Regions from separate parts of the Nocardioides sp. WJ219 genome, predicted to be linked through region 1. Evidence: riboswitches for the same ligand, from Rfam matches in the RefSeq annotation. Region 1 holds a riboswitch; the other holds the start of a gene.
What was found. A riboswitch is a leader RNA that binds a small molecule or an ion and turns the genes downstream of it on or off. The one in region 1 is predicted to bind cobalamin.
Positions count from the first base shown of each region.

Region 2: linked by a shared signal. The riboswitch ahead of AC4MBH_RS11545 (prenyltransferase/squalene oxidase repeat-containing protein) and the one ahead of AC4MBH_RS20290 (ribonucleoside-diphosphate reductase subunit alpha) in region 1 are both predicted to bind cobalamin.

Region 1 is NZ_JBZUJV010000010.1:171,483-180,249, forward strand. It holds gene sucB (2-oxoglutarate dehydrogenase, E2 component, dihydrolipoamide succinyltransferase) at 1-93, shown strand, start outside; gene AC4MBH_RS20280 (tellurite resistance TerB family protein) at 494-949, opposite strand; gene AC4MBH_RS20285 (ribonucleotide-diphosphate reductase subunit beta) at 1,015-2,058, opposite strand; gene AC4MBH_RS20290 (ribonucleoside-diphosphate reductase subunit alpha) at 2,055-4,442, opposite strand; cobalamin riboswitch at 4,569-4,789, opposite strand; gene AC4MBH_RS20295 (TIGR01777 family oxidoreductase) at 4,854-5,762, shown strand; gene AC4MBH_RS20300 (hypothetical protein) at 5,734-6,282, opposite strand; gene AC4MBH_RS20305 (alpha/beta hydrolase) at 6,358-7,215, shown strand; gene AC4MBH_RS20310 (alpha/beta hydrolase) at 7,246-8,142, shown strand; gene lipB (lipoyl(octanoyl) transferase LipB) at 8,153-8,767, shown strand, end outside.
Region 2 is NZ_JBZUJV010000004.1:143,534-152,300, reverse strand. It holds gene AC4MBH_RS11560 (ABC transporter ATP-binding protein) at 1-990, opposite strand, end outside; gene AC4MBH_RS11555 (energy-coupling factor transporter transmembrane component T) at 987-2,066, opposite strand; gene AC4MBH_RS11550 (hypothetical protein) at 2,074-3,069, opposite strand; gene AC4MBH_RS11545 (prenyltransferase/squalene oxidase repeat-containing protein) at 3,066-4,637, opposite strand; cobalamin riboswitch at 4,718-4,841, opposite strand; gene AC4MBH_RS11540 (TetR/AcrR family transcriptional regulator) at 4,940-5,509, shown strand; gene AC4MBH_RS11535 (AMP-binding protein) at 5,565-6,920, shown strand; gene gatB (Asp-tRNA(Asn)/Glu-tRNA(Gln) amidotransferase subunit GatB) at 7,310-8,767, opposite strand, start outside.

The sequences.
Region 1 (8,767 bases):
ACCTACGACCACCGCCTGGTCGACGGCGCCGACGCCGGCCGGTTCCTCCAGGAGGTCAAGAAGCGCCTCGAGTCCGGCGCCTTCGAGGTCTGAGTCCAGCACCAAGCGCCCCCGACGAGCTCGCTCGTCGGGGGCGCTGGTGCGTGAGGGCGAAGAGGTTGAGGTCTGAGCACAGCAGGAAGCGCCCGGCGAGCTTGCTCGTCAGGCGCTTCCTGCGTGGGTGCGAAGAGGTTGAGGAGCCGACGGCCAGGCCGGAGCGAAGCGACGGACTGACCGGAGGCGTCTCGAAACCCCCGGGCCGCGGAGTGACCCCAGCAAGAAGGCGCGGTGACCCGTCGCATCGTGGCGACGGGTCACCGCAGATCCCACGCTGACCCGTCGCATCGTGGCGACGGGTCACCGCAGATCCCACGCTGACCCGTCGCATCGTGGCGACGGGTCACCGCAGATCCCACGCTGACCCGTCGTGCATGTACGACGGGTCAGCGTCGGATCAGAGCTCGAACTCGGAGGGGGCGATGCCGACGGCGTGGCAGCACTCGCGGACCACGGCCTTCTCCTGGTCGTCGAAGTCGCCGTCGGCGCCGCCGACGATGATGCCGATCTGGATCACCGCGCGGGCCTCGGCCGGCTTCTTGCTGGTCTTGCCGATCAGCTGGACGAGCTCGACCTTTGCGAGCTGGTAGTCGTCGGTCAGCTTGGCGCAGTAGTTCTCGAAGGTCGTGCGCAGGGTCTCGGGCGGGAAGTTCCCGAGCGCCTGGTTGGTGGTGATCAGACCCGAGACCTTCTGCCGCTCGGCGTCGTCGATGTGGCCGTCGGCCGCGGCCACGAGCGCGCACATTGCCATGCTCGCGTCGCGGAAGGCACCGCTCTGCAGCTCGTTCTTCTTCGACAGCAGCTGTGACTGCATGTCCTGGGTGGCTGCCCGGAGCCGGTTCCAGATGGGCATGGAGGGTGTCCTCGCTGTTCGTCGGGGATGGACACCCCCCAGGGTGTCCGACGGCGCCAACCGGCTCAGAAGTCCTCGTCGAACCCGACCGAGCCCGAGACGCCGACCTGGTACGCCGAGACCTTGCGCTCGAAGAAGTTCGAGAGCTCCTGCACGTCCTGGAGCTCCATGAACGCCAGCGGGTTGGCCGAGCCGTAGATCGCCGGCAGCCCGAGGCGCTGCATGCGCTGGTCGGCGACGTACTCGAGGTAGGAGCGCATGTCGGTGGTCGAGAGCCCGGCGATGCCGCCGCCGAGCAGGTCCTCGGCGAACTGCGCCTCGGCGTCCACACCGTCGACGAGCATCTGCCGCACCTGGGCGGCCATCTCGTCGTCGAACAGGTCGGGCTCCTCGGCGCGCACGGTGTCGACGACGTCGAACGCGAACGCCATGTGCATCGACTCGTCGCGGAAGACCCAGTTGGTGCCCGACGCCAGGCCGTTGAGGAACCCGCGCGAGCGCAGGAAGTAGACGTAGGCGAAGGCGCCGTAGAAGAACAGCCCCTCGATGACTGCCGCGAAGCAGATCAGGTTGAGCAGGAAGGCGCGGCGGTGCTCGCGCGTCTCCAGCTCCTGGAGGTCGAAGACCGAGTCGATCCAGCGGAAGCAGAAGTCGGCCTTGGCCTTGATCGAGGGGATGTTGTCGACCGCCGCGAAGGCCTCGTGCCGCTCCTTGTCGTCGGGCACGTAGGTGTCGAGCAGGGTCAGGTAGAACTGCACGTGCACGGCCTCCTCGAACAGCTGCCGCGACAGGTAGAGCCGGCCCTCGGGTGAGTTGACGTGCTGGTAGAGGTTGAGCACCAGGTTGTTGGCCACGATCGTGTCGCCGGTGGCGAAGAAGGCGACCAGCCGCGAGACGAGGTGCCGCTCGGCGTCGCTGAGGCGCTGCAGGTCCTTCAGGTCGGAGTGCAGGTCGACCTCCTCGACGGTCCAGGTGTTCTTGATGGCGTCGCGGTAGCGGTCGTAGAAGTGCGGGTAGCGCATCGGCCGCAGGGTGAGGTCCATCCCGGGGTCGAGGAGCATCCGGGGCTGGGCGTCCGTGGTCGTGGTGGCGGTGGTCGTGGTGGTCACTGGCAGGCCTCGCAGCTCTCGGGGTTCTCCAGGGAGCACGCGAGCGCCTCCTGGTCGGTGGTGTCGGTGATGTCGGTGAGGGGCAGGGTGGTCTCCTCGACCAGCCTGGGGACGGTGGTCTGGGCGATCCGGGTGGCCGGGCGTGAGCGCAGGTAGTACGTCGTCTTCAGCCCGGCCTTCCAGGCGTGCAGGTACATCGACGAGAGCTTCCCGATCGAGGGCCCGGCGATGAACAGGTTGAGCGACTGGCTCTGGTCGACGAACGCCTGGCGCTCGGCGGCCATGTCGATCAGCGCCCGCTGCGGCAGCTCCCACGCGGTGCGGAAGAGGCGGCGCACGTCGTCGGGCAGCTCCTCGATGCCCTGCACCGAGCCCTCGGCCCGCTTGATCGCGTCGCGGACCTCGGCGGTCCACATGCCCCGCGCCTTGAGCTCGCGCACCAGGGCGGTGTTGACCTGCAGGAACTCCCCCGACAGCGTCTCGCGCTTGAACAGGTTGGAGACCTGCGGCTCGATGCACTCGTAGCAGCCGGCGATGCTGGCGATGGTGGCCGTGGGCGCGATCGCGATGAGCAGGGAGTTGCGCAGGCCGTGCTCCGCGATGTCCGCGCGTACGGCGTCCCACCGCGCGGTCTGCGTGACGGCGACCGGCCAGTGGTCGGGCTGCAGGACCCCGCGCGCCGCGCGCGTCCCGTCGTACGCCGGGTGGGCGCCGTGCTCGCGGGCCAGCGCGCAGGAGACCTCCAGCGCCGTCAGGTAGATCTCCTCCGAGACCCGGGTCGACAGCTCACGCGCCTCGGGTGAGTCGAACGGGAGACCCAGGGCGAAGAGGACGTCCTGCAGGCCCATCAGGCCCAGCCCGACCGGGCGCCAGCGAGGGTTGGACCGCGCGGACTCGGCCGAGGGGTAGTAGTTGACGTCGATCACCCGGTCGAGCAGCGGCACGGCGGTGCGCACGGTCGCGCGCAGCTTGTCCCAGTCGACGCCGTCGGGGCGCAGGTGCTGGGCGAGGTTGATCGAGCCGAGGTTGCACACCGCGGTCTCGGTGTCGGAGGAGACCTCGATGATCTCGGTGCACAGGTTGGACAGGTGCACCACGGGACCGCCGGGCTCGTCGGAGGTCTGGTTGCAGGTGCGGTTGGCGGCGTCCTTGAAGGTCATCCAGCCGTTGCCGGTCTGCGCCAGCGTCCGCATCATCCGGGCGTAGAGGTCGCGCGCGGCGACCTGGCGCACGACGCGCCCCTCCTCCTCGGCCCGCCGGTAGGCCCGGTCGAACGCCTCGCCCCACAGGTCCACCAGCTCGGGCGCCTGGTCGGGGTCGATCAGCGACCACGGCTCGTCGGCCTCGACGCGGCGCATGAACTCGTCGGGCACCCAGTGGGCGAGGTTGAGGTTGTGGGTACGCCGCGCGTCCTCGCCGGTGTTGTCGCGCAGCTCGAGGAACTCCTCCACGTCGGGGTGCCACGGCTCGAGGTAGACGCAGGCCGCGCCCTTGCGGCGGCCGCCCTGGTTGACCGCGGCGACGGAGGAGTCGAGGGTGCGCAGGAACGGCACGATGCCGTTGGACTGGCCGTTGGTGCCCCGGATCAGCGCGCCCCGCGAGCGCACCCGGGAGAACGCGATGCCGATGCCGCCGGCGTACTTCGACAGCTTGGCGACCTGGGCGTAGCGGCTGTAGATCGAGTCGAGGTCGTCGACGGGTGAGTCGATCAGGTAGCACGACGACATCTGCGTGTGCCGGGTGCCGGAGTTGAACAGCGTCGGGCTGCTCGGCAGGTAGGCCAGGCTCGACATCAGCCGGTAGAACTCGATCGCCTCCGACGGCGAGTGCGCCAGCCCGCAGGCCACCCGGAGCAGGAAGTACTGCGGGGTCTCCACCACCTGCCGGGTCGTCGGGTGCCGCAGCAGGTAGCGGTCGTAGACCGTGCGCAGCCCGAAGTACTCGAAGCGGCGGTCGCCGTCGGGGTCGACGGCGAAGTCGAGCTTGCGCGCGTTGTCCTTGACGAACCGCGCGGTGTCGTCGCCGATCAGCCCCTCGGCGTGGCCCAGCGCGACCGACTGGCTGAACGACGCGACGCCCTGGTTGCGCACCTCCTTCTCGACGTAGCCGGCCAATAGCCGGGCGGCGAGCCGGGAGTACTGCGGCTCCTCGCCGATCATCTCGGCGGCCGTCTGGATCGACAACCGGTCGAGCTCGGCGGTGGTGGCGCCGTTGTACAGGCCGCTGATGGTGCGGGTGGCGACCCGCATCGGGTCGACGTCGGCCAGGTCGCCGGCGACGCGGTCGACCGCGCGCACGATCTTGCCGACGTCGACGGGCTCGGCGTCCCCGTTGCGCTTGCGCACCACCATCGTCGTACGGGTGCGGACTTCTGTGACCGTCATGCTCTCTCCTCGCGAGACTCGGTCCTGGGGTCCGGGCACGGGGAGGAGACAGCGGTACGACGGCACCCGCGGGCACGCGTCGGACGAGCCGTCGGCCCTCCCTCGGGGCCTCGGACCACCACGCCCGGCGGGCGTGGTGCGCTGGCAGGTCTTCGGACTCGTGGGCATGACGCACCGACCTACTGACCGTCGCTTCCCAGGCCTCGACCACGGACGGTCTCGACCCAGTGCTGTTGACGGCGTTCGTTCCCACTCACCGCTGCGGGGCAGTCCCGGGGTCTCACCGGGTTCCCTCTTGCCCCGACCCGTCTGGCTGACGGGTCGGACCAGCTGCATCGATCACCATATGTGGGAATCACACGGTTGTCATTACCTACATGTGGGTGTCCCGGGATCTGGGAGGGTGGACCCATGACCCCGCTCTCCGTCGTCCTCGCCGGCGGCTCCGGCTTCCTCGGCTCCCACCTGCGCACTGCCCTGCGCGGGCGTGGCCACGCCGTCACCTCGCTGGTACGCCGTGGCGCGGGCGGCCCCGACGAGTCGACGTGGGACCCCTACGCCGGTGAGGTCGACCGCACCCTGGTGCGCACCGCCGACGTGGTGATCAACCTGGCCGGCTCCCCCACCCTCGGCAACCCGCACTCGGGGAAGTGGGCGGCCGAGCTCAAGGGCAGCCGGGTGGCCACGACGCGACTGCTGGCCGAGACGATCGCCGGGGCCGGCGCGCCGCCGGTCTACCTGGCCGGCAACGGCATCTCCTACTACGGCGACCACGGCCCGGCCGTGCTCACCGAGGCCTCCGACACCCGCGGGCACTCGCTGCTCACCGAGGTGGCCCGGACCTGGCAGGCGGCGGCCGAGCCGGCCGTCGAGGCCGGCGCGCGGGTCTGCGTCCTGCGCACCTCCCCCGTGATGGACCGCCGCGCCGCCCCGCTCAAGCAGCAGCGGCTGCAGTTCCTGGCCGGGCTCGGCGGCCGGATCGGCTCCGGTCGCCAGCACATGCCGATGATCTCGCTGCGCGACTGGGTCGGCGCGGTCGTCCACCTCGCCGAGCACCCCGACGTCTCGGGCCCGGTCAACCTCTGCCTGCCGCAGGCCCCGACCAACGCCGAGTTCACCCGCGCCCTCGCCGCCGCCCTCCGCCGTCCCGCGGTGGTGCCCGCACCCGCGCCGGTGATCAGGGTCGCCGCCGGTCGGATGGCGCCCGAGCTGCTCGGGTCGCTCAACGTGCGCCCGGCCACCCTGCTCGCGTCGGGCTACACCTTCGCCGACCCCGACGTCGAGGCCCTGGTCACGACCGCGCTGGCGGCTCGCGACTGACGGCGGCGACCTGCCACCGCGCGCCGGCCGCCGCGGCGCGGAGCAGCGTGATCCGGCGGGTCGTCGGCCGGTCCTGCGGCAGCGTGACGCCAGCGGCCTGCACACGCGCCACCCGGTCGGTCACCACGAGCACCAGCCGCCGGTCGCGCTCGACCAGCACCTGCAGCCGCAGCACCTGGGTGGTCAGCCGCGTCACCCGGGCCCCGCGCTCGGACCAGGCCCGCAGCATCGCGACGTCGCGCCGCCCGGCCACCGAGCCCGGGACGTAGAGCCGCGCCAGGGCCGCGGTGTCGGCGGTGGTCCACGCCCGGGCCCGTGCCGCGTCCCAGCCTCGGAGCACCTCCCGCGCCCGGCCGGCCCCGACCGCCGCGGGCCCGGCGGCACCGGCCGCGGGCGCCGACCCCGCCTCCGGGGGGCGCCCGGGACGGTCGAGCAGCACGACCAGGCAGGCCACCGTCACCCCGCACAGGGCGCCGGCCAGCACGCTGAGCAGCACGCGCGTGAGCACCCGGGACGACATGGCACCCAGTACACCGGCCCGCGCCGTCGGCCGCCGGCGTCATCCACAGGCGTGCGTCGGTGGCATCCTGGGCGCGTGCTGACCCGACGGACCGCGCTGGCGGGAGCACTCGGGGCGATCGGCACGGGACTCACCGCTTGCGGCACCGACCACGCACCCGGGGCGAGCACACCGCCGTCGCCTCCGCCCCTCCCCGACGTCGCGCCGGGCCCGGTGGTGCTCGGCGAGTTCCGCTCGCGGCGACGCCTCGGCGCCCCCACCCGATGGGCGGTGACCCGGCCGCCCGGCGTCACCGGCCCGCTCCCGCTCGTGGTCGCGCTGCACGGCCACGGGGGCGGCGTCGCCAAGCTCCTCGGTCCCGAGATCGACCTGCCGCGCCACGTCGCCGCCGCGGTGGCCGACGGCGTGGCGCCGTTCGCGGTGGCCGTCGTCAACGGCGGCAACGGCTTCTGGCACGAGCGCCCCACGGGTGAGGACGCCGGCGCGATGGTCGTCGAGGAGCTCCTGCCGCTGCTTGCCCGGCGCCGCGACGTCGACGTCGACGTCGAGCGGATCGGCCTGCTCGGCTGGTCGATGGGTGGCTACGGCGTCCTCCACCTCGCGCCGCTGCTCGGCCGCGAGCGGGTGGCGGCGGTGTGCGCCTCGAGCCCCGGCCTGTACGACGACCCGGCCGCCGCGCACCCCGACGGGTTCGCCGACGCGACGGAGTACGAGCGCTTCTCGGTGCTCGACCGGCAGACCGACCTCGCGGACATCCCGGTACGCATCGCCTGCGGCACCAGCGACTACTTCTACGACGCCACCCGGGCCTACGTCGCCGGCTTCCCCGACGACGCCGACCTCGAGGTCGACTTCGGCGAGGGCGGTCACGAGCTGGCGTTCACCCGGCGGTCCCTGCCCGACGACCTGGCGTTCGTCGCCACCCGGCTGTGAGGCGGTGATCACGCAGTGATGACGCGGTTCGTGACCCGCCGGACCGTCCTGACCGGTGGTGCGGTCGCCGCCGTCGGGGCCGGCGCGGCCGGCGTCGGCGTGCACCAGGGCGTGCTGCCGGGTCGGGTGGCGATCCAGGCGGCGCTCGGCCTCAACGGCGAGGACGGCACCGTCCCCGACGTCGCGGCCGGGCCCGTCGACTCCGGGTCGTTCGTGTCGCGGGCGCGCCAGGGCGCCACCGTGCGCTGGCACCTGCTGCGGCCGCCGGGCAGCGCGTCGTACGACCTGCCCCTGGTGGTGGCGCTGCACGGCCTGGGCTGGGAGATCGACGCCTTCCTGCCCGGCGACCTCGGCGTCGCCGAGCACCTGGCCGCCGCGGTGGCCGACGGCACGACGCCGTTCGCGATCGTGGTGCCCGAGGGCGGCGACACCTACTGGCACGAGCGCCCCTCGGGCGAGGACGCCGGCGCCATGGTCGTCGACGAGCTGCTGCCGCTGATGGCCGAGCGCGGCCTGCAGGCGGCGCCGATCGACCGGATCGGGCTGCTCGGGTGGTCGATGGGCGGGTACGGCGCGCTCCGGCTGGCCGGCCTGCTCGGCCCGGAGCGGGTCGCGGCGGTCGCGGTGGCCGGACCGGCGCTGTGGTCGGACCCCGACGACGCCAGCGCCAGCGGCTTCGAGGACGCCGCGGAGTACCGCGCGTCCACCGTCTTCGGCCGCCAGGACGACCTGTCCGGGATCCGGGTGAGCATCGACTGCGGCACCGGCGACCCCTTCTACCGCTCGGTCGAGGACTACGTCGACGGCTTCCCCGACGACGTCGACCTCCGGGCGTCGTTCGAGCCCGGCGCCCACGACCGCGGCTTCTGGCGCCGGGTGCTGCCCGACCAGCTGCGGCTGCTCGGCGACGCGTGGACGCCGCGTTAGGCTCGACACCGTGAGTGACCTGACCTTCGAGGTCGCCGGCCTCGGTGCCGACGCGGTCGACTACCTGGCCGCCTGGGACCTCCAGCGCGACGTCCACGCCGGCGTCGTCGCGGCGTCCCGGCCGCCGACCGTGCTGCTGCTCGAGCACCCGCCCGTCTACACCGCCGGCAAGCGCACCGACCCGCACGAGCGCCCGCTCGACCCCGGCGGTGCGCAGGTCATCGACGTCGACCGCGGCGGCAAGATCACCTTCCACGGGCCGGGCCAGCTGGTCGGCTACCCGATCGTCGCGCTGCCCGACCACGTCAAGGTCGTCGACTACGTGCGCCGGGTCGAGGAGGCACTGATCGCGGTGTGCCGCGACCTCGGCGTCGAGACCGCGCGCGTCCCGGGCCGCTCGGGCGTGTGGCTGCGCGCCGACCCCGCGACCGGGCGCCCGGAGCGCAAGGTCGCCGCGATCGGGATCCGGGTCAGCCGCGGCGTCACGATGCACGGCTTCTCTCTCAACTGCGACGTCGACCTGGGCTGGTACGACCGGTTCGTGCCGTGCGGCATCGCCGACGCCGGCGTCACCACGCTCTCGGTCGAGACCGGCCGGACGGTCACGGTGACCGACGTGCTGCCC
Region 2 (8,767 bases), on a different contig from region 1:
CGTCGACTTGCCGGCGCCGTTGCGGCCCATCAGGGCGGTGACCCGTCCGGCGTGCAGGGTCAGGTCGACGTCGCGCAGGGCGACGGTGCTGCCGTGGCTGACGCCGACCCCGATGGCCCGCAGCAGCGGTGCCGGCGTGGGCAGCGTCTCGGTCGGCACCGGCGGCAGCACCAGCGTGCGGGCCGCCCGGCGGGCCTCCCGCACGGTCAGCGGCAGCGGGCTCCAGCCGGCGGCGCGGCCGAGCTCGACGATCGGGGGTACGACGGGCGAGTGCGCGAGCAGGTCGGCCGGCTCCCCCACCTCGCACGCGCCGGCGCCGGTCATCAGCACCATCCGGTCGGCGAACGGCACGACCCGCTCGAGGCGGTGCTCGGCGAGCAGCACCGAGACCCCCAGGTCGTGGACCAGCCGGGTGAGCGTGGCCAGCACGTCCTCGGCGGCGGTGGGGTCGAGGGCGGAGGTCGGCTCGTCGAGCACGAGCAGCCGGGGGTGCATGGTGAGCACCGACCCGATCGCGACGCGCTGCTGCTCGCCGCCCGAGAGCGTGTGCAGGTCGCGGTCGCGCAGGTGGGCGATGCCCAGCAGGTCGAGGGTCTCCTCCACCCGCCGGCGCATGGTCTCGCCGGGCAGGCCGAGCTGCTCCATGCCGTAGGCCAGCTCGTCCTCGGCGGTGTCGGTGACGAACGCCGCGGCCGGGTCCTGGCCGACGTACCCGATCGCGTGCGCGCGCTCGCGGGGCGGGGTGTCGATGATGCTGGCGCCGTCGAGGCGGACGTCGCCGGTGAGCACTCCCCCGCTGAACCGCGGCACCAACCCGGTGACCACCCCCAGCAGCGTCGACTTGCCGACGCCGGTCGGGCCCGAGACGAGCACCAGCTCGCCCTCCTCGACGCTCAGGTCGACGCCGTCGAGGACGCGCGCGCCATCAGGGCCGCCGTCGGAGCCGCCGTAGGTGAGGGTGAGCTCGCGCAGCTCGAGCAGCGGCGTCATCGGGGGCTCCCGGCGGTGCGCGGCGGCGGGGTCACGGCCACGGCGGCGAGGCCGAGCACGGCCGCGAGCAGGGCGACCAGGCTGATCTCCGGCGCGGCGCTGGGCGAGGGGTAGGCGATCGGCAGCTGGTGGCGGTTGACCCACCACCCGAGCACGGCGACGACGAGCCCGACGGCGACCACGGCCAGCTCGGCGGGCCGCCACCGGTCGGGCCGGTAGCGGGTGCGCTGGACGCGGCGTCCGGCGTTGACCAGGCCGGCGACGGCGACCAGCGTGCCGACGACGAGCATCGGGCCGGCGAGCAGCCGGGGGGCCGTCTGGTCGAGCAGGGCGTAGACCCCGACCACGACGCCGCACAGCCCGGCGAGCACCAGCGCCCCCGTCGTACGCCGGTCGCGCGCCGTGGCCGTGCCGGACCGGCCGTAGCCACGGGTGTCCATGCCCGCGGCCAGGGCGAGCGAGCGGTCGAAGGTGTCCTCGAGGACGGGGACCAGGAAGCGGCGCAGCCGCCGCACCCGTCCGGTCTCGCCGGCCCGCAGCGCCTGGGCGGCCCGCACCCGCTTGATGCTCTGGGTGAACTGGGGCAGCACGGTCACCGCCACCACGAGCGCCGTGCCGATCTCGTAGAGCGCCGGCGGGAGGCTGCGCAGCAGCCGCTTGGGGTTGGCCAGCGAGTTGGCCGCGCCGACGCAGATCACCAGCGTGGCCAGGCGGAGGCCGTCGTACAGGCCGGCGACGAGGGTCTCCTGGGTGACGGGCCCGAGCAGGGTCACGCCGCGGACGAAGTCGGGCAGCGGCACCTCGGGCAGGTCGAGCACGACGTCGCCGGGGTAGCCCCCGCCGAGCACCACGCGCCACAGCACGCGGAGCACGACGGTGGCCACCCCGAGCCAGACGTAGAACCGGAAGGACCGCGCCCACGGGTGGTCGGTACGCCGCGCGGTGACGACGACCGCGACCACGCCGACGATCGTCAGCAGCACCAGCGGGTTGGTGGTCAGCGACGCCGCCGCCGCGAGCCCGATCGCCCACAGCCACCAGGCCACGGGGTGCAGGTCGCGGGGCAGCGCGCTCACCTCGTCGTCACGCCTGCGGCTGCCGCCGCCGCTGGAGGAGCAGCCCGACCCCGGCGGCGCCGAACAGCAGCACGATCACCAGCGGTGCCAGCCAGCCGGGCAGGCCGGAGTCGTCGGCCCGGGCGGCCTCGGTCTCGGCCGCGGTCGGCGCGACCGGGTCGGCGAGCACGGTGGCCGTCGTCCCGTCGTCACCGGCGACGGCGCCCGCGCCGGCCGACGTGGTCGGCTCGGACGGCGAGGGGGTACCGCTCGGCGAGGTCGCGCCGTCGGTCGGACGCGGGGCGGCCGGCCCGTCGGTGCCGGGGGCGGCGCCGGTCGTGGGTGCCTCACCGGGCGCGGTGCTGCCGCCGGTGTCGCCGTCACCCTCGCTGCCCCCGCCGCTGCCACCCGCGCCGCCACCGGCGTTGCCGCCGTCCTGCGGGGACGGCGTACCGCCGCCGGGCGACGACGACGTATCCGTCGGCTGCTCGGTGGGCTGCTGCGGAGCGGTGGTCGGCTGCGGGTCGGGCTGCGGCGCGGGCGCACCGTGCGTCGGCGGCGTGAACGACGGCTTGGCGTCGCCGGCCACCTGGTCCCACGAGAACGCGACGGACGCGCCGTCGGGCACGGTCAGTCCCTTGACGCCCAGGCTGGAGAAGGTCCAGGTGCCGCCCTTGCCGTCGGACCACCACAGCGACCAGAACCGCGACCCGTCGGGCTGGCCGCAGCCGGTCGGCTTGGTGCTGACCTGGCACACGTAGCCCGGGTTGCGCGGCGTGTCGGCGTTGATCGCGAACCCGGCGTCCTGGAACAGGTCGATGGCCGCACGTCCGCCACCACCGGCCACGCAGTCGCCCTGCACGCCGCCGCCGAGCTCGTTGAAGTCGACGACGACGGTGACGCCGCTGTCCGTCGGGCACGCGTCGGCGTGGGCCGGGGCGGCGCCGACGGTCAGCAGCAGGGAGGCCAGGACGGTCACCGCGGCCGCGAGGGCCGTGGTGACCGACCGGAGCGGGGAGCTCATCGGGTCTTCAGCACCCGGACCTGGGTGCTGCCGACGCGGGTGCCGAACTCGCCGACGGCCCGCAGGCGCTTGGCGCCGACCGGGACGCCGGCACCGACCTTGGCGGTGCGCACGAACGTGCCGGTGCTGCTCGCCCGTCCGGAGACGAGCTGCTTGCCGGCCAGGACGACGCGGACGCGCTCGCCCGCGGCCAGGCCGCGCACGGTCACGCGCAGGGCCTTGCCGCGGCGGACCTGGTCACCCGCTGCGACCTTGAGCGTCGTGGCGCCGAGCACGCGCACCGTGGCGGCACGCTGGCCGGGGCCGGTGGTGGCGACGTACCGGGCGGTGCCGGTGGTGCGGGGCACGGTGACGGTGGCCGTCGCGGTGGCGGCCTCGTCGTCGAGCATCGCGACGGCGCCGGGACCCGTCACGCAGGGCGCGTCGCCCGAGGCGATGCCGGTCACCCGCAGGGCGACCCGGCTGCCGCCCTGGACGTAGCCGGTGGGAGCGCTGAGCCCGACGGTCGGCGGCGCGGTGCGGTCGTAGGCCAGGCCGTTGGTGGCCTGGGCGGTGGCGCGGCGGTACTGGTCGCGCTCGTTGTCGCCGATGCCGTCCTCGGTGTCGCGCTCGAGGGTGGCGGCGTCGTAGGCGATCGCGCCGGTCTCGCCGGCGAGCGGGGTCCCCGCCTCGCCCTCGACCTGCAGGGCCCGCACCCAGGCGGCGGCCCGGTAGGCGTCGTCGAGCACGCACGCCTCGCCGAGTGCCCACGCGCCGAGGCCGGTGGTGTTGGCGTTGCCGGTGTCGGTCGGCGGCGCGCCGCCGATGGAGCCGTCGTCGGCCTGCTCGGCGGAGATGAACGCCGCCGCCTTGCCGATCGCCCGGGCGACGGCGGGGACCTCGGACCGGGTGCGCAGGTTGACCAGCACCAGGGCGGCGATGTCGGCGTTGGCCGGCGCGACCTCGGGGTCGCAGGTGTCCTCCTCGACCGTGCGGAAGTCGAGCGGGAAGTGCCCGTCGCTGCACTGCTGCGCGAGCAGGTGGTTGGTGACCGCAGCCGTCCTCGCGCTGCCGGCCTCGTCGAGGGCGCGGACGGCGAACGCCTGGCCCAGCACGTTGGCGTAGTCGCCGAACTCGCTGGCGTCGGAGATCTGGCCCGCCGGCAGGTCGCCCGTGCCGTCGGCGACCCGCGCCTCGAGGCGGGCCACCAGGTCCTGCCCGGCGTAGGACGTCGGGTCGCCGCCGCTGGCCGCCACGAAGGCGGTGAGCTTGGCCAGCGAGTTGGCGTAGGTCTCGTCACCGGCGCCGGTGTAGCCGTCGGTCTCCTCGGCCAGGCGCTCGCGCAGGGCCGTGGCGGCCTCGGTGTCGCCGGCCTTGAGCAGCGCGAACCCGGCGTCGATGTTGAGGCCGACGTCTGCGAACGAGGAGCCGGGGTACAGGAACGGCCCGTTCTCGTCGAGGTCGTCGGCCAGCCAGGAGGCGCCGGCGGCGCTCGAGGGCGAGGGGTCGGCCGAGGCCGGGGACCCGGAGACGAGGGACGCCGTGACCGCGAGGGCGGCCAGACCGGCGAGGGCGGTGCGGTGGTTCATGGGTTCCTTCCCGCTGCTCAGCGGGAGGCCCCGGCCCAGGCAGGGCCGTCAGGTCACCCGCTGCTTTCCACGACAGCGATGTGGTGAGACGCGTCGTGGCGGGTGCTCCGGCTCGTGGACCGCCGCGAGCGACGGTTCCACCTACGGTTGCGGGTCAGCGCCGGACTCGGACCGGCTTTCCCCACCACGGGCGTGATGAATGGTTCGGCGGCAGCCTACTCCCGGCGCGGCCCGCTCCTCGTAATCGAGACGGCCTGTGGAGGACGCCGGCGCGTCGGCGGGCGGTCGGCCAGGCTGGGGGCGTGCTGCTGCGTCCCGGCCTGAGAGACCTCGACCTCGCGTGCAACGCCGCCCTGCTCGTCGTCGCGGAGCGCGGCATGGAGGCCCTGAGCGTGCGCGCGATCGCAGCCCGGATGAACGTGACCGGGCCGGCCCTGACCCAGCGCTGGGACAACCGGGCGCGGCTGTGGCGGCTCCTCGTGCACGAGGTCGGCGACCGCTGGTTGCGCGCGGTCGTCGCCGAGGTCCACCTCGGTGGACCGGTCGCCTTCCTGCCGTCCACCGACGAGGAGATCGCCGACGCGCGCACCTGGCGCCTGTTCGCCACCCTGGCGCGGTCCGACGCCGACCTCACGGGCGTGGTCGTCGACATCGACGACCGCGAGCGGGGCGCGTTGCGCGAGTCCGTGGAGGCGAGCCGCCGTTCCAGGCTCGCGATCCCCACCCTCGAGCTGCTGCACGCGACGCTCGTCGGCCTGCGCCAGCGGGTCTGCTGCCCCGTGCAGCCGCTTCCGGCCGAGGTCGCCCGGCCTCTCTGGGAGTCGGCCCTCGCCGCCCCCACGCGGCGGGCGGGCCGGTTGCCTCCTAACTAATCGATTAGTTAGTGAAGATGGAGGGACCCCGCGACGCGCGTGCAAGAGTGCCCGCGTGCTCGACGCCCTCCTCGCACCCGACGCCGACGGCTCGGCCACGGCGGTCACCGTCGGCGACCGGGTCCTCTCCCGCAGCGAGCTGCTCGACGCCGCCGGGCGCTGCGCAACGGCGCTCGCCGCCCGTGACCTGGACGGGCCGGTGGCCGTGCACGCCACCGCCTCGGTCGAGACCGTGGCCGCCGTGGTGGGCGGGCTGCTGGCGGGCGTGCCCGTCGTGCCCGTGCCGCCCGACAGCGGGCCCGTCGAGCGCGAGCACGTGCTCCGCGACTCGGGCGCCACGGCCTGGGCCGGGCCGCCCGACCTCGCCCCTGGGGTGACGCCGCTGGTGCCCTCGACCGCGGCGGCACCCGTCGCGCCCGACCTCGACGCCACCGCGCTGGTGCTCTACACCTCCGGCACGACCGGCCCGCCCAAGGGCGTGCCGCACACGGGCCGCTCGCTCGCCGCCTGTCTCGACGGCCTCGCCGACGCCTGGGCGTGGACGCCGGACGACGTGCTGGTCCACGGCCTCCCGCTGTTCCACCTCCACGGCCTGGTGCTCGGGGTGCTGGGTCCCCTGCGCGTCGGCTCACCGCTGGTGCACACCGTGCGTCCCGACCCGGCGTCCTACGCCACCGCCCGCGGATCGCTCTACTTCGGCGTGCCGACGGTCTGGCACCGCGTCGTCAGGGACCCGGCCAGCGCGGCGGCCCTGCGTCGGGCCCGGCTGCTCGTCTCGGGGAGCGCGCCGCTACCGGTGTCGACGTCCGCGGCGTTGGCGGAGCTCACCGGCCACGCTCCGCTCGAGCGCTACGGCATGACCGAGACCGGCATCACGCTCAGCGCCCGCCACGACGAGACACCGCGGGCCGGGTGGGTCGGCCGCCCGGTCGGCGCCACCGAGACCCGGCTGGGCGACGAGGAGGGTGGCGGCCGGCTGGAGGTGCGGGGACCGTCGGTCTTCACCGGCTACCTGGGCCACGACGACGCCGCGCTGGACGACGACGGTTGGTTCGCCACGGGCGACCTCGCCGTCCGCGACACCGACGGCCTGCACCGCATCGTCGGCCGCGAGTCGACCGACCTGATCAAGACCGGCGGCTACCGCGTCGGCGCCGGCGAGGTCGAGGCGGTCCTCCTCGACCACCCCGCCGTCGACGAGGTCGCGGTGGTCGGCGCACCCGACGACGACCTCGGCCAGCAGATCGTCGCCTACGTCGTCGGCGACGCCGCCGGCCGCGAGGCCGAGCTCACCGAGCTCGTCGCCACCCGCCTGTCCTGGCACAAGCGCCCCCGCCGCGTCGTCGTCGTCGACGAGCTCCCCCGCAACGCGATGGGCAAGGTCCAGAAGACCCTCCTCCTCGACCCCTGACCGCCGCAGGTCGAGCGAGTGGTTTCGAGACGGTTGCCAGCGCAACCTCCTCCTACCGTTGGTCGAGGAGGTCGGCCACGACCGTCTCGAGACCACCGTCGTCGACCCCCGCTGGTCGAGCCGGGCGAGCGCCAGCGAGCCCGAGTCGAGACCCGGCGAGGCACAGGCGCCGGGCGGTTTCGAGACGGTTGCCAGCGCAACCTCCTCCACCACCGTTGGTCGAGGAGGTCGGCCACGACCGTCTCGAGACCACCGTCGTCGACCCACGCTGGTCGAGCCGGGCGAGCGCCAGCGAGCCCGAGTCGAGACCCGGCGAGGCACAGGCGCCGGGCGGTTTCGAGACGGTTGCCAGCGCAACCTCCTCCACCACCGTCGGCGTCGAGGAACCGTCAGGCCAGGCGCTCCAGCACCAGCTCACGCACCCGTGCCGCGTCGGCCTGGCCGCGCATCTCCTTCATCACCGCACCGATGAGCGCGCCGGCGGCGGCGTGCTTGCCGTCGCGGATCTTCTGGGCGACGTCGGGGTTGGCCTCGATCGCCTTGTCGACCGCGGCGCCGAGGGCGCCCTCGTCGGAGACGACGGCGAGGCCGCGGGCCTCGACGATCTCCTCGGGGGTGCCCTCGCCGGCGAGCAGGCCGTCGAAGACCTGGCGGGCGAGCTTGTCGTTGATCGTGCCGGCGTCGACGAGGGCCTGGACGGAGGCAACCTGGGCCGGCGAGACGCCGAGGCCGGCGATGTCGACCCCGGACTCGTTGGCGCGGCGGGCCAGCTCGGTGAGCCACCACTTGCGGGCGGCCTGCGGGGCGCAACCGGCGGCCACGGTCTCCTCGACCAGCCCGAAGGCGCCCGCACCGACGGTGTCACGCATCTCGAGGTCGGTGAAACCCCACTCGGCCTGCAGCCGGGCCCGCTTCTGCGTCGGGTTGTCGGGCAGGGTGCCGCGCAGCTCCTCGACCCACTCCCGTGACGGCGCGACCGGCACCAGGTCGGGCTCGGGGAAGTAGCGGTAGTCCTCGGCGTCGGACTTCTCCCGGCCCGAGGTGGTCACGCCGGTGTCCTCGTGCCAGTGGCGCGTCTCCTGCAGGATCGACCCGCCGCCGTCGAGCACCGCCGCGTGGCGCTGCATCTCGTAGCGCACCGCCCGCTCGACCGAGCGGAACGAGTTGACGTTCTTGGTCTCGGTCCGCGTCCCGAGCCCCGCGGTGCCCTTGGGCGCCAGCGAGAGGTTGACGTCGGCGCGCAGGTTGCCGTGGTCCATCCGGGCCTCGGAGACGCCGAGCGCGACGATCAGGTCGCGCAGCTGCGCGACGTACGCCCGCGCGACGGCGGGCGCCTTCGCGCCCGCGCCCATGATCGGCCGGGTGACGATCTCGATCAGCGGGATCCCGGCACGGTTGTAGTCGACCAGGGAGTAGTCGGCGCCGTGGATGCGTCCGGTGGCGCCGCCGACGTGCAGCGACTTGCCGGTGTCCTCCTCCATGTGGGCGCGCTCGATCTCGACCCGGTAGGTGTCACCGTCGACGTCGACGTCCATCCACCCGTCGAAGCAGATCGGCTCGTCGTACTGGGAGGTCTGGAAGTTCTTCGGCATGTCCGGGTAGAAGTAGTTCTTCCGCGCGAACCGGCACCACTCGGCGATCGAGCAGTTGAGCGCCAGCCCGATCCGGATCGCCGACTCGACGGCCTTGCCGTTGACCACCGGCATCGCGCCGGGCAGGCCGAGGCAGGTCGGGCAGACGTTGGTGTTGGGCTCACCGCCGAAGACCGCGGGGCACCCGCAGAACATCTTGGTGTTGGTGTTGAGCTCGACGTGGACCTCGAGTCCCAGGGCCGGGTCGTAGGACGC